One region of the Acetobacterium sp. MES1 genome, then DNA from elsewhere that is predicted to be linked to it. Evidence: predicted binding sites of a transcription regulator. Region 1 holds the regulator's gene; the other holds the start of a gene.
What was found. Region 1 encodes HrcA, which represses chaperone genes, less so after heat shock. Its sites were predicted from a motif close to TGTTAGCACTCNNNNNNNNNGAGTGCTAACA; they were not measured.
Positions count from the first base shown of each region.

Region 2: the regulator HrcA is predicted to act here: its motif matches at 2,755-2,785, upstream of BI182_RS13875 (Hsp20/alpha crystallin family protein).

Region 1 covers NZ_MJUY01000047.1:169,054-173,488, forward strand. Annotated here, with positions in the region: gene dnaK (molecular chaperone DnaK) at 1-1,623, opposite strand, end outside; gene grpE (nucleotide exchange factor GrpE) at 1,758-2,327, opposite strand; gene hrcA (heat-inducible transcriptional repressor HrcA) at 2,336-3,370, opposite strand; gene hemW (radical SAM family heme chaperone HemW) at 3,519-4,435, opposite strand, start outside.
Region 2 covers NZ_MJUY01000050.1:100,229-104,663, forward strand. Annotated here, with positions in the region: gene BI182_RS13865 (RNA-binding domain-containing protein) at 1-900, opposite strand, end outside; gene BI182_RS13870 (Fic family protein) at 1,169-2,224, shown strand; gene BI182_RS13875 (Hsp20/alpha crystallin family protein) at 2,282-2,731, opposite strand; gene BI182_RS13880 (DJ-1 family glyoxalase III) at 2,883-3,440, opposite strand; gene BI182_RS13885 (sensor domain-containing diguanylate cyclase) at 3,693-4,435, shown strand, end outside.

The DNA.
Region 1 (4,435 bases):
GGCGGCTTCAACCTTGGCCTTATCTTCATCTGAAACCTTGCCTTCCATTTCCTTGAGGGACTGTTCGGTTTGATAGATTGTGGAATCGGCAATATTTTTAGCTTCAATCAAAGCTTTAACTTTTTTATCTTCTTCAGCGTGTTGTTCTGCTTCTTTAACTGCTTTATCAATTTCTTCGTCACTCATGTTGGTGGTCGATTTGATAACAACATTTTGAGATTTACCGGTTCCCATGTCTTTAGCGGACACATTGACAATACCATTGGCATCAATATCAAAGGTTACTTCAATTTGTGGAATTCCCCGTCTTGCTGCTGGAATCCCGGTTAATTGGAAGCGACCCAATGTCTTGTTATCCTTGGACATTTCTCGTTCACCCTGTAAAACATGGATGTCAACAGCCGTTTGATTGTCTGCTGCAGTTGAGAATGTCTGACTTTTCTTGGTCGGAATCGTGGTGTTTCTATCGATCAACCGGGTGAATACTCCACCTAATGTTTCAATTCCCAGAGATAATGGGGTGACATCAAGCAGTAATACATCATGAACTTCGCCAGCTAATACCCCCGCTTGAATTGCCGCTCCGATGGCTACACATTCATCCGGGTTAATCCCTTTGTAAGCTTCTTCACCGGTAATGTTTTTAACGGCATCCTGTACGGATGGGGTTCGGGTCGAGCCACCAACTAAAATTACCTTATCCAATTCATTTTTAGAAAGGCCGGCATCTTTCATGGCTTTTTCAACCGGTCCAATGGTGCTCTTAACCAGATCTGAGGTCAGCTCATCAAATTTTGCCCGGGTCAGGGATAATTCCAAATGCTGTGGACCTTCTGCCGTGGCGGTGATAAAGGGTAGATTAATGTCTGATTTCATAACCGTCGATAATTCAATTTTGGCCTTTTCTGCTGCTTCTTTAAGTCGCTGCAGCGCCATTTTGTCATTTTTAAGATCAATTCCATGGCTTTTCTTAAATTCAGAAGCCATCCAATCAATGATCTTCTGATCGAAATCATCACCACCCAGGTGATTGTTTCCATTGGTTGCTTTAACTTCGAAAACGCCATCCCCCAGTTCCAGAATGGATACGTCAAATGTTCCGCCACCCAAGTCATAGACCATAATTTTGTCATTGGCATCTTTATCCAAACCATAAGCCAGCGCTGCTGCGGTTGGTTCATTGATTATTCGCAGTACTTCCAGACCAGCAATCCGTCCGGCATCTTTGGTCGCCTGTCTTTGGGCATCACTGAAGTAGGCAGGTACGGTGATAACCGCTTTACTGACAGTTTCACCCAAATACGCTTCGGCATCCGCTTTAAGCTTTTGCAGAATCATGGCTGAAATTTCCTGAGGGGTATAACTTTTGTCATCGACGGTTACTTTACGGTCGGTGCCCATATCCCGTTTAATTGACGAAATGGTGCGATCCGGATTGGTAACTGCCTGTCGTTTGGCAACCTGTCCCACCAGTCGCTCACCATCTTTGGCAAAAGCAACAACCGATGGGGTCGTTCTATTTCCTTCAGCATTAGGGATTACGACGGCTTCACCGCCTTCTAATACGGCTACACAAGAGTTTGTGGTTCCTAAGTCAATCCCGATAATTTTTTCTTTACTCATATCTATTTCCTCCTGAATTGTTTACTATTTTTTAAATAAAAACTCGTTTCTGGTGATAAGACCAGCGAATTTTTGATTCTTTATGATTCTATTGCTAATTATAATTTCATTTTTTAATGCAAGCTGCTGCAATGCTACTTGCTGCAAACCTTAACCATGGCTGGCCGGATTACCTTGCCCTTGAACTTATAACCTTTCTGGAATACGTCCATGATCTCCTGGTCTTCTTTTTCTTCGTCCTCACCAACAGCAACGCCATGGTGAAGATTGGGATCAAAAGGACCTTCGCAGATAATTTCTTCCAGTCCTTCTTCTTTGAGAACATCCTTAAGCTGCTTAAAAACCATTTCCAGTCCATCAATATAACCCTTGGCTTCCTCGCTGGCATCGGTTAAGGCGGCTTCCGCCCGCTCCAGATTATCCATTACCGGCAACAGCTTGGTAGCAAAGTTCTCTGATGCAAATTGATACATTTCTGTTTTTTCTTTTTGACTTCGCTTTTTGAAATTCTCAAAATCAGCCTGAAGTCTGATCAGGCGATTCAAGACGGCCTCATCCTCCTTTACAATCTCCTTTAGGACCTCTTCAGGAGATGTCTCTGCTGTTTCTTCTGCTGCCTCATCGGCTACTGTTTCTGCTTCATCTAAAAGCGCTTCTTCCGTTTCTTCTACGGTTTCTGTTTTAATTTCCTCTTCTTTTATCATCTAATCACCTATTTCATTAATAAATTTGAGATATGTAAATTTAACTCATTGCGGATATAGTTAAGAACCGATGACACATTATCATAGTTCATCCGGGTGGGTCCGATGACGCCAAAGGCGCCCATCATTTCGCCATCCAACTCGTAGGTAGAAGTAATAATGCTGAAGTCTTTAAGATTTTCATTGTCATTTTCACTGCCTATTTTTATCCGAATGACCTGGTTGCCATCCTTGGATGCCATCATTTCTGAGAGCACCTGCTTTTCCTGAACAATATTGATCAATTGCTTAATTTTATTGACGTCGCTGAACTCCGGATAATTAAATAGATTGGTTAATCCGGTGGAGTGAACCTCCGAAGCGTCCTCCATCAAGGCTTTTTTTAGATGCGGGATAATCTCATGGATCAATTTACTTTCCGCTGGGGACAATTCCTGAATCTGATCGATTAAATCCGAGCTCATCTCACTGAGGACGGTGTTTTTAAGAAATCCATTAATCACATTGGAAAGCTTCAGCGCCAGGATGGTATCAACCTCCTGAGAAAGGGTTACCTCAATATTTTTGGCCATCCCCTCCTGAGTCACTACTACCATAAGTACCCTGTTTTTAATTAAAGAAACAATTTGGACATGCTTACAGTTAAAATTTGTAACTCGAGGCGCCAGAACAACTGCTGTATAGTTGGTTAGCTGCGACAAAACCTGAGCAGTATGCGACATCGTCGGTCCCAGTTCAGTGGTATGATCCAGAAAACCGCGATGAATATCCGTCCGGATCATCTTCTCAAGTTTTTGGATCTCCATAATTTCATCAACGTAATAACGATAGGCTTGCTGGGTTGGAATCCGTCCCGAAGAGGTATGGGGTTGAACCAGAAAACCCAGTTCTTCAAGATCAGCCATCTCATTTCGAATGGTGGCCGGACTGATACCCAAATTACATCTTTTTGAAAGCGTCCGGGAGCCAACCGGCTCGGCGGTATTGATGTAATCACGGATGATCACTTCTAATATTTTCTTTTTACGTGCGTTAAGTTCCATGATTCACCTCGTTATTAGCACTCGCAATAATTGAGTGCTAACATCTGAGTTAAATATAACACCCTACCCCTACTTTGTCAACTAGTTTCTATAATGGCTTACTCACTTTTTAAAGTTTTCTTAAGTTATTTTTTCGACCTGATTGCATCTAGACAAAAGCCATAAATACCTGATTTCCAAAGTCCTGCCCCCTGGATGTCAACTTCAAAACCGTCCCGTCCCATACCAGTAATCTGGCGGTGATCAACGACTGGATAACATCGCCAAACGGGACAAAATAGCTTTCTCCGAAACGGGCGCAAAAATCATCCTCCCGAATCCCTCTCAGTTTGCGTAATCCCAAAAACATCCACTCACGCATTTGCTCCTCCGGCGTCATCGCCGGTTCAAAAATTGCCGGTGATTTGTCCGCCTTGAGCAATTGGCAATACTCATTAAGTTCATTACTGTTTCCATAACGTTGGCCATTAAAATAACCATGGGCCCCCAGTCCAAAACCCAGATAAGGCACCAATTCCCAATATTTTACATTATGACGACTCTCATATCCAGGTTGGCAGAAGCTGGATATTTCATAATGCAAAAATCCCTGTTCTTTTAGGAAACCATCTACGGCCCAGTGCATTTCCCGTTCTTCATCTTCATCCGGCAGCTCCAGCTGACCCGACTCCACCCAGTTGGCCATCGGTGTTCCCGACTCCAAAATCAGGCTGTAACAGGAAAGGTGGGTGGGGGCATAATTTATTACCGCTTGTACGGTTTCCATCACATCGGTGATCTTTTGTCCTGGCAAGCCCACCATTACATCAACGCTGTAATTATTGAATCCTGCTTCTTTTAAGAGCTCCATCGCTTTGATAAAATCGGCTTGACTGTGAACCCGACCAAGGATTTTTAGCAGAAAATCCTGCCAGGCCTGCAGCCCCACGCTGGCCCGATTGATCCCCGCCTTTTTGTAGCGTCTGGCTTTATCGGCAGTCAGCGTCCCGGGATTGATTTCAATGGTGATTTCGGCGTCGTCCTTTACCTGAAATACTTCGTTTAACAGCAAAAGAGTTGCTTCAA
Region 2 (4,435 bases), on a different contig from region 1:
CATGTCTTCAAAAGTGATTCCCCGAACCAATCCGCCCACCGAGACAAACTCCAGATGATCATCAAAAATGCTGATCAGGGTGCCGGCACTGTATCCGTAATCCCGATGAACCAGGGCATTGAGTAAAGCTTCCCGAACGGCTTCCGGTGGAAAATTTCGTTTATCGGAGCGATACAAACCAACAATTTCGGCGCGGGTTCCATTATAGAGATCAATAAAATCATAGGCATCGTTTAGTTGTTTAAGCAGCGAACCGGTGAGTTCCCGCCGATCTCTAAACACTGATTTATCAGTCCCCTGAAAAACGGCCATTTTAATTGTGTGACTGCACTGATCCGACAGAAGCATTCCCAAGTTAGTGAAGATGCCATCGGCACTCATCATTTTCAAGCTCTTGAACTGATTTTCGCCAAAGGGTACGCTCCGCTTTTCAAATTCTTTGGCAGCCTCCTTAAAAGTCAAATCCTGATTGAGGGAACGGGCCGTCTCAAAGCGCTCGCCATCGGTTTCTTTTATCATTTTAATGATCGCCGTTTCTGTTGCCGGAACGGATGAAGCACCTAGTCTGACATAAACACCTTCCGGACGGATTCCTTTACCCGATAAATAATAAGGACAAGCCGTTCCCTTTTGAACCGTGATCTTGACGATGGGTTTATCTTCCATGACCACCAGTTCGGTTTTGACAAATATGGTGACGTCTGGCTTGATGGCATCTCGAATAGCATTTGATGCTTTTAACATGATTTCATCAGCATCTATTACCCCTGTGATGGAGCCGTCGTCGTTAATCCCGAGATACAAAATACCACCATTGGTATTGGCAAATGCGACGATTGTTTTTTTTATCTCGTCAACATAGCTTTGTTTAAATTCAGTTGTTTCGCTCTCAATTAGCATTCTCTCATCAACTCCCCTTTTATTCTTGCCACCATTCTAACCGATTCTAACCATTCTTGTCAACCTTAGTGGTTAGAATCACACCAATAAAAACGCCCTATTTGCGGGCTATCTGCTGCAAATAGGGCGTTTCTTGCCCACGTGCCTAACTTATAAATCAATATGTTAATGCTCGTTTCGATTATTCTACCTAAGAGGATTGACTTCTGCACAATTAGTTGATAATATTGTGCAGAAAGAGAATCTATTAGGCAGAAAGGAATCGAAAATGCGTAAGTTTGATTATACAAAACTCCCTGATGAGTTAATGCATTATGAGTTAATGAACTTAATCTCGGCAATTCATGAATATAAGGGAAAGCAGGAGTTGTTCATTGAAGCGAAGCCCGATATCCTTGAGTCCATGCTGGAAATTGCAAAGATTCAAAGTACTGGTGCTTCAAACCGAATCGAAGGTATTTTTACATCCGATGAACGTTTGGATGCGCTGGTAAAACTAAAGGCTGAGCCACAAAACCGATCAGAGCGTGAAATTGCCGGTTATCGGGAAGTGTTAAGTTTGATTCACGAAAACTACGATCACATTACCCCAAACACAAATGTTATCTTACAATTACATCGAGACTTATATCACTTCAGTCCGTCTTTAAGTGGTGGAAAATTTAAAAATTCAGATAACATTATTGCTGAAACCGATGCAAGCGGGAAACGTAAGGTAAGATTTCAACCGCTTTCTGCATTTGAAACACCTGACGCAGTCGATCGTTTAACGACGACTTTTATTGAAGCAGTGAACGCTGATAAGTATGATCCGTTGCTGTTAATTCCAATGTTTGTACTGGATTTTCTTTGCATCCACCCTTTTAATGATGGAAACGGGCGATTGAGCCGGTTGCTGACCTTACTGATCTTATATCGCTCCGGATATATTGTCGGGAAATATTTGAGTATTGAAATGATTATCGAAAATACCAAAGAAACCTATTATGAGGTGTTATATGACAGCTCAATTGGATGGCAGGAAGAAAACAACCGCTATTTTACCTTTGTTAAGTATTACCTTGAAGTCATCTTGAGGGCTTACAAAGAGTTTTCGACCCGTGTTGAATTGTTTCAGGATCGAAGCCTAACCAAACAAGAACGGATAAGAAAACTATTTGATGACACCCTTCAAAAGCTGTCAAAGCGAGTAATTTTAGAAAAATGCCCCGATATTAGTACATCAACAGTTGAGGTTGCGTTGGCATCTTTATTAAAAGAAGGATATATTATTAAAACTGGGGCTGGTAAGAATACCGCCTATATCCGAAATACTAATAAATAAAAACTTTAAAAACGCCCTATTTGCGGGCTATCTGCTGCAAATAGGGCGTTTCTTGCTTTATTCAATTTCAATTTGTTTGGTCAACTCCGGCTTGGCCTGCTTGGGCACCGTGATGGTCAGAACCCCATCAGTCAGCTTGGCTTTGATGTCGTCCGAGGCCGCATCGGCCAGAAAGACGTTGCGGGTCATGGCCGTGAATTTTCGTTCCCGATGAACATAGTTTTTATCCGTTTCTTCTTTTGTTTCTTCCTTCTTGACGGCTATCTGAAGTCGACCCTCTTCCAGGGATAGACTGATTTCATTTTTCTGGAAGCCGGGGAGCTCGGCCTCAACAATATACTCTTTTTCATTGTCCTGGAGGTCAATTTTAAAGGTGTCACCCGCTAAGCTTCTTCGCATCGGCCAACCTTCTGCAAAAAAGTCGTCAAGCATATTCTGGAAATCATTAAAACCGGTATTCATCAAATCATTTCTTTTTCTGTTAAACGGAATCAGTGCTGTCATCATAACTACTCCTTTACATTGTATTTTGTTAGCACTCTCACTTAGTGAGTGCTAACTATGGTTATTTTATACCATCTTTTTCTTTATCTGTCAATACTTCTGTAAAGCCTTTTAAGTTATTTTTAAGGCGGTCAGTTAATCCGACGTTGGGTTTTTACTTCCGGTCATAGAGAATATTTTTACGCAAGGTTTCGGCCGCTTCCGCCCCAGCTAGAACCGTTACCAGTTCCAGGGCAAAGTCCACTGCTTTTCCCGGCCCCCGGGACGTAATGATGCGGCCGTCCCGTACCACCGCCGCCTGCTGGTAGCTAGAATCCGGAAACGCATCTTCAAAGCCGGGATAGGAGGTCACTTTTTTCCCAGTGATGATCCCCGCCTGGGCCAACACAATCGGCCCGGCACAGATGGCGGCCACTACTTTCCCGGCCTCATCCATCGCTCTGACCACGCCAATCACCCGCGGGTCATCTCTTAAGTTGGCCGCCCCGGGCATTCCGCCGGGAATCACGACGGCCTCATAACTGTCAAGGTCACTCAGCTCATCAATATGGCGGTCGGCCCTGACTTCAATCTGATGGCTGCCCGTCACCATCAGCCCCTCAGCAATGCTGATCATCTCAACGTTTAGCGAGCTGATGCGGCGCAAATAATCGACAACCGTTAACGCCTCCACTTCCTCAAATCCTGGTGCTAAAAAAACAATTACCTTCATCCTTCTCCTCCTTTATGCGTTTATCTTATTCTAGTCCCAAGCAGGCTAAATAACAACGACTATTTAAACGCCCGACAAATTTTTATTCTGCTTTTTCTATCGGGATGTGCTATCATTACCTTTCAAGCCAAACCCCAGTTTAAGTGCCAGTCCTTGCATGTTCACTTGGCGATTGGGTATAAAGCTACTGACATCAATGCCAGCCACCGCGTTTTTATTTTGGCAATTCCCCTGACGATAAAGGAGACTATTATGGAAGATACCCACGCCCTGATTGCTTATCTCAATGCCCTGCTGGATGGAAAAAAGCCACCACTGCCAGCCGGTTACGCCGATGACCCCGATTTTCTTTTGCTGATTGGGAAGCTTGGACACATCCAGGCATTTGTTAGTGAGGCCCAAAAAACGGATACCGGCGACATCTGTGATCTGGATGAGTTGATCGCCCTCAAGAAAAAGCTTAAGGAAAGTGAAGAACATCATCGGCTGCTGATTGAAAACGCCAGCGATATTATCAGCACCGTCAACCTCGATGGTGAATTTACCTATATCAGCCCTTCGGTGGAGCGGATGACCGGCTACACGGTGGACGAGGTCACCCATCATTTTCTTGAAATCAACTATTTTTTGCCGGAAACCTTAAAGGTCATGGAACGCACCATGGCCCTGGTCAGACAGACAATTGCCCGGGGCCAACGCTTTGATTCGGTTCGTTTTGAACAGATGCAATATACCAAAAATGGTCAGGCCTTCTGGACCGACACGGTTCTAACCGGGGTTTATGATGATCATGATCAGCTAAAAGGATTGCTGGGCGTATCCCGGGATATCACCGAGCAGGTGCGGCTGCGGGAGGAAATCATCCGGCTTTCACAAACCGACAAACTGACCCAGCTTTACAATCGTTCCCGGATCGAGGATCTGCTGGAGGATGAGTATAAACGGGCCAACCGCACGGATTCGACCTTTGCCGTCATCTTTCTGGATGTCGATCA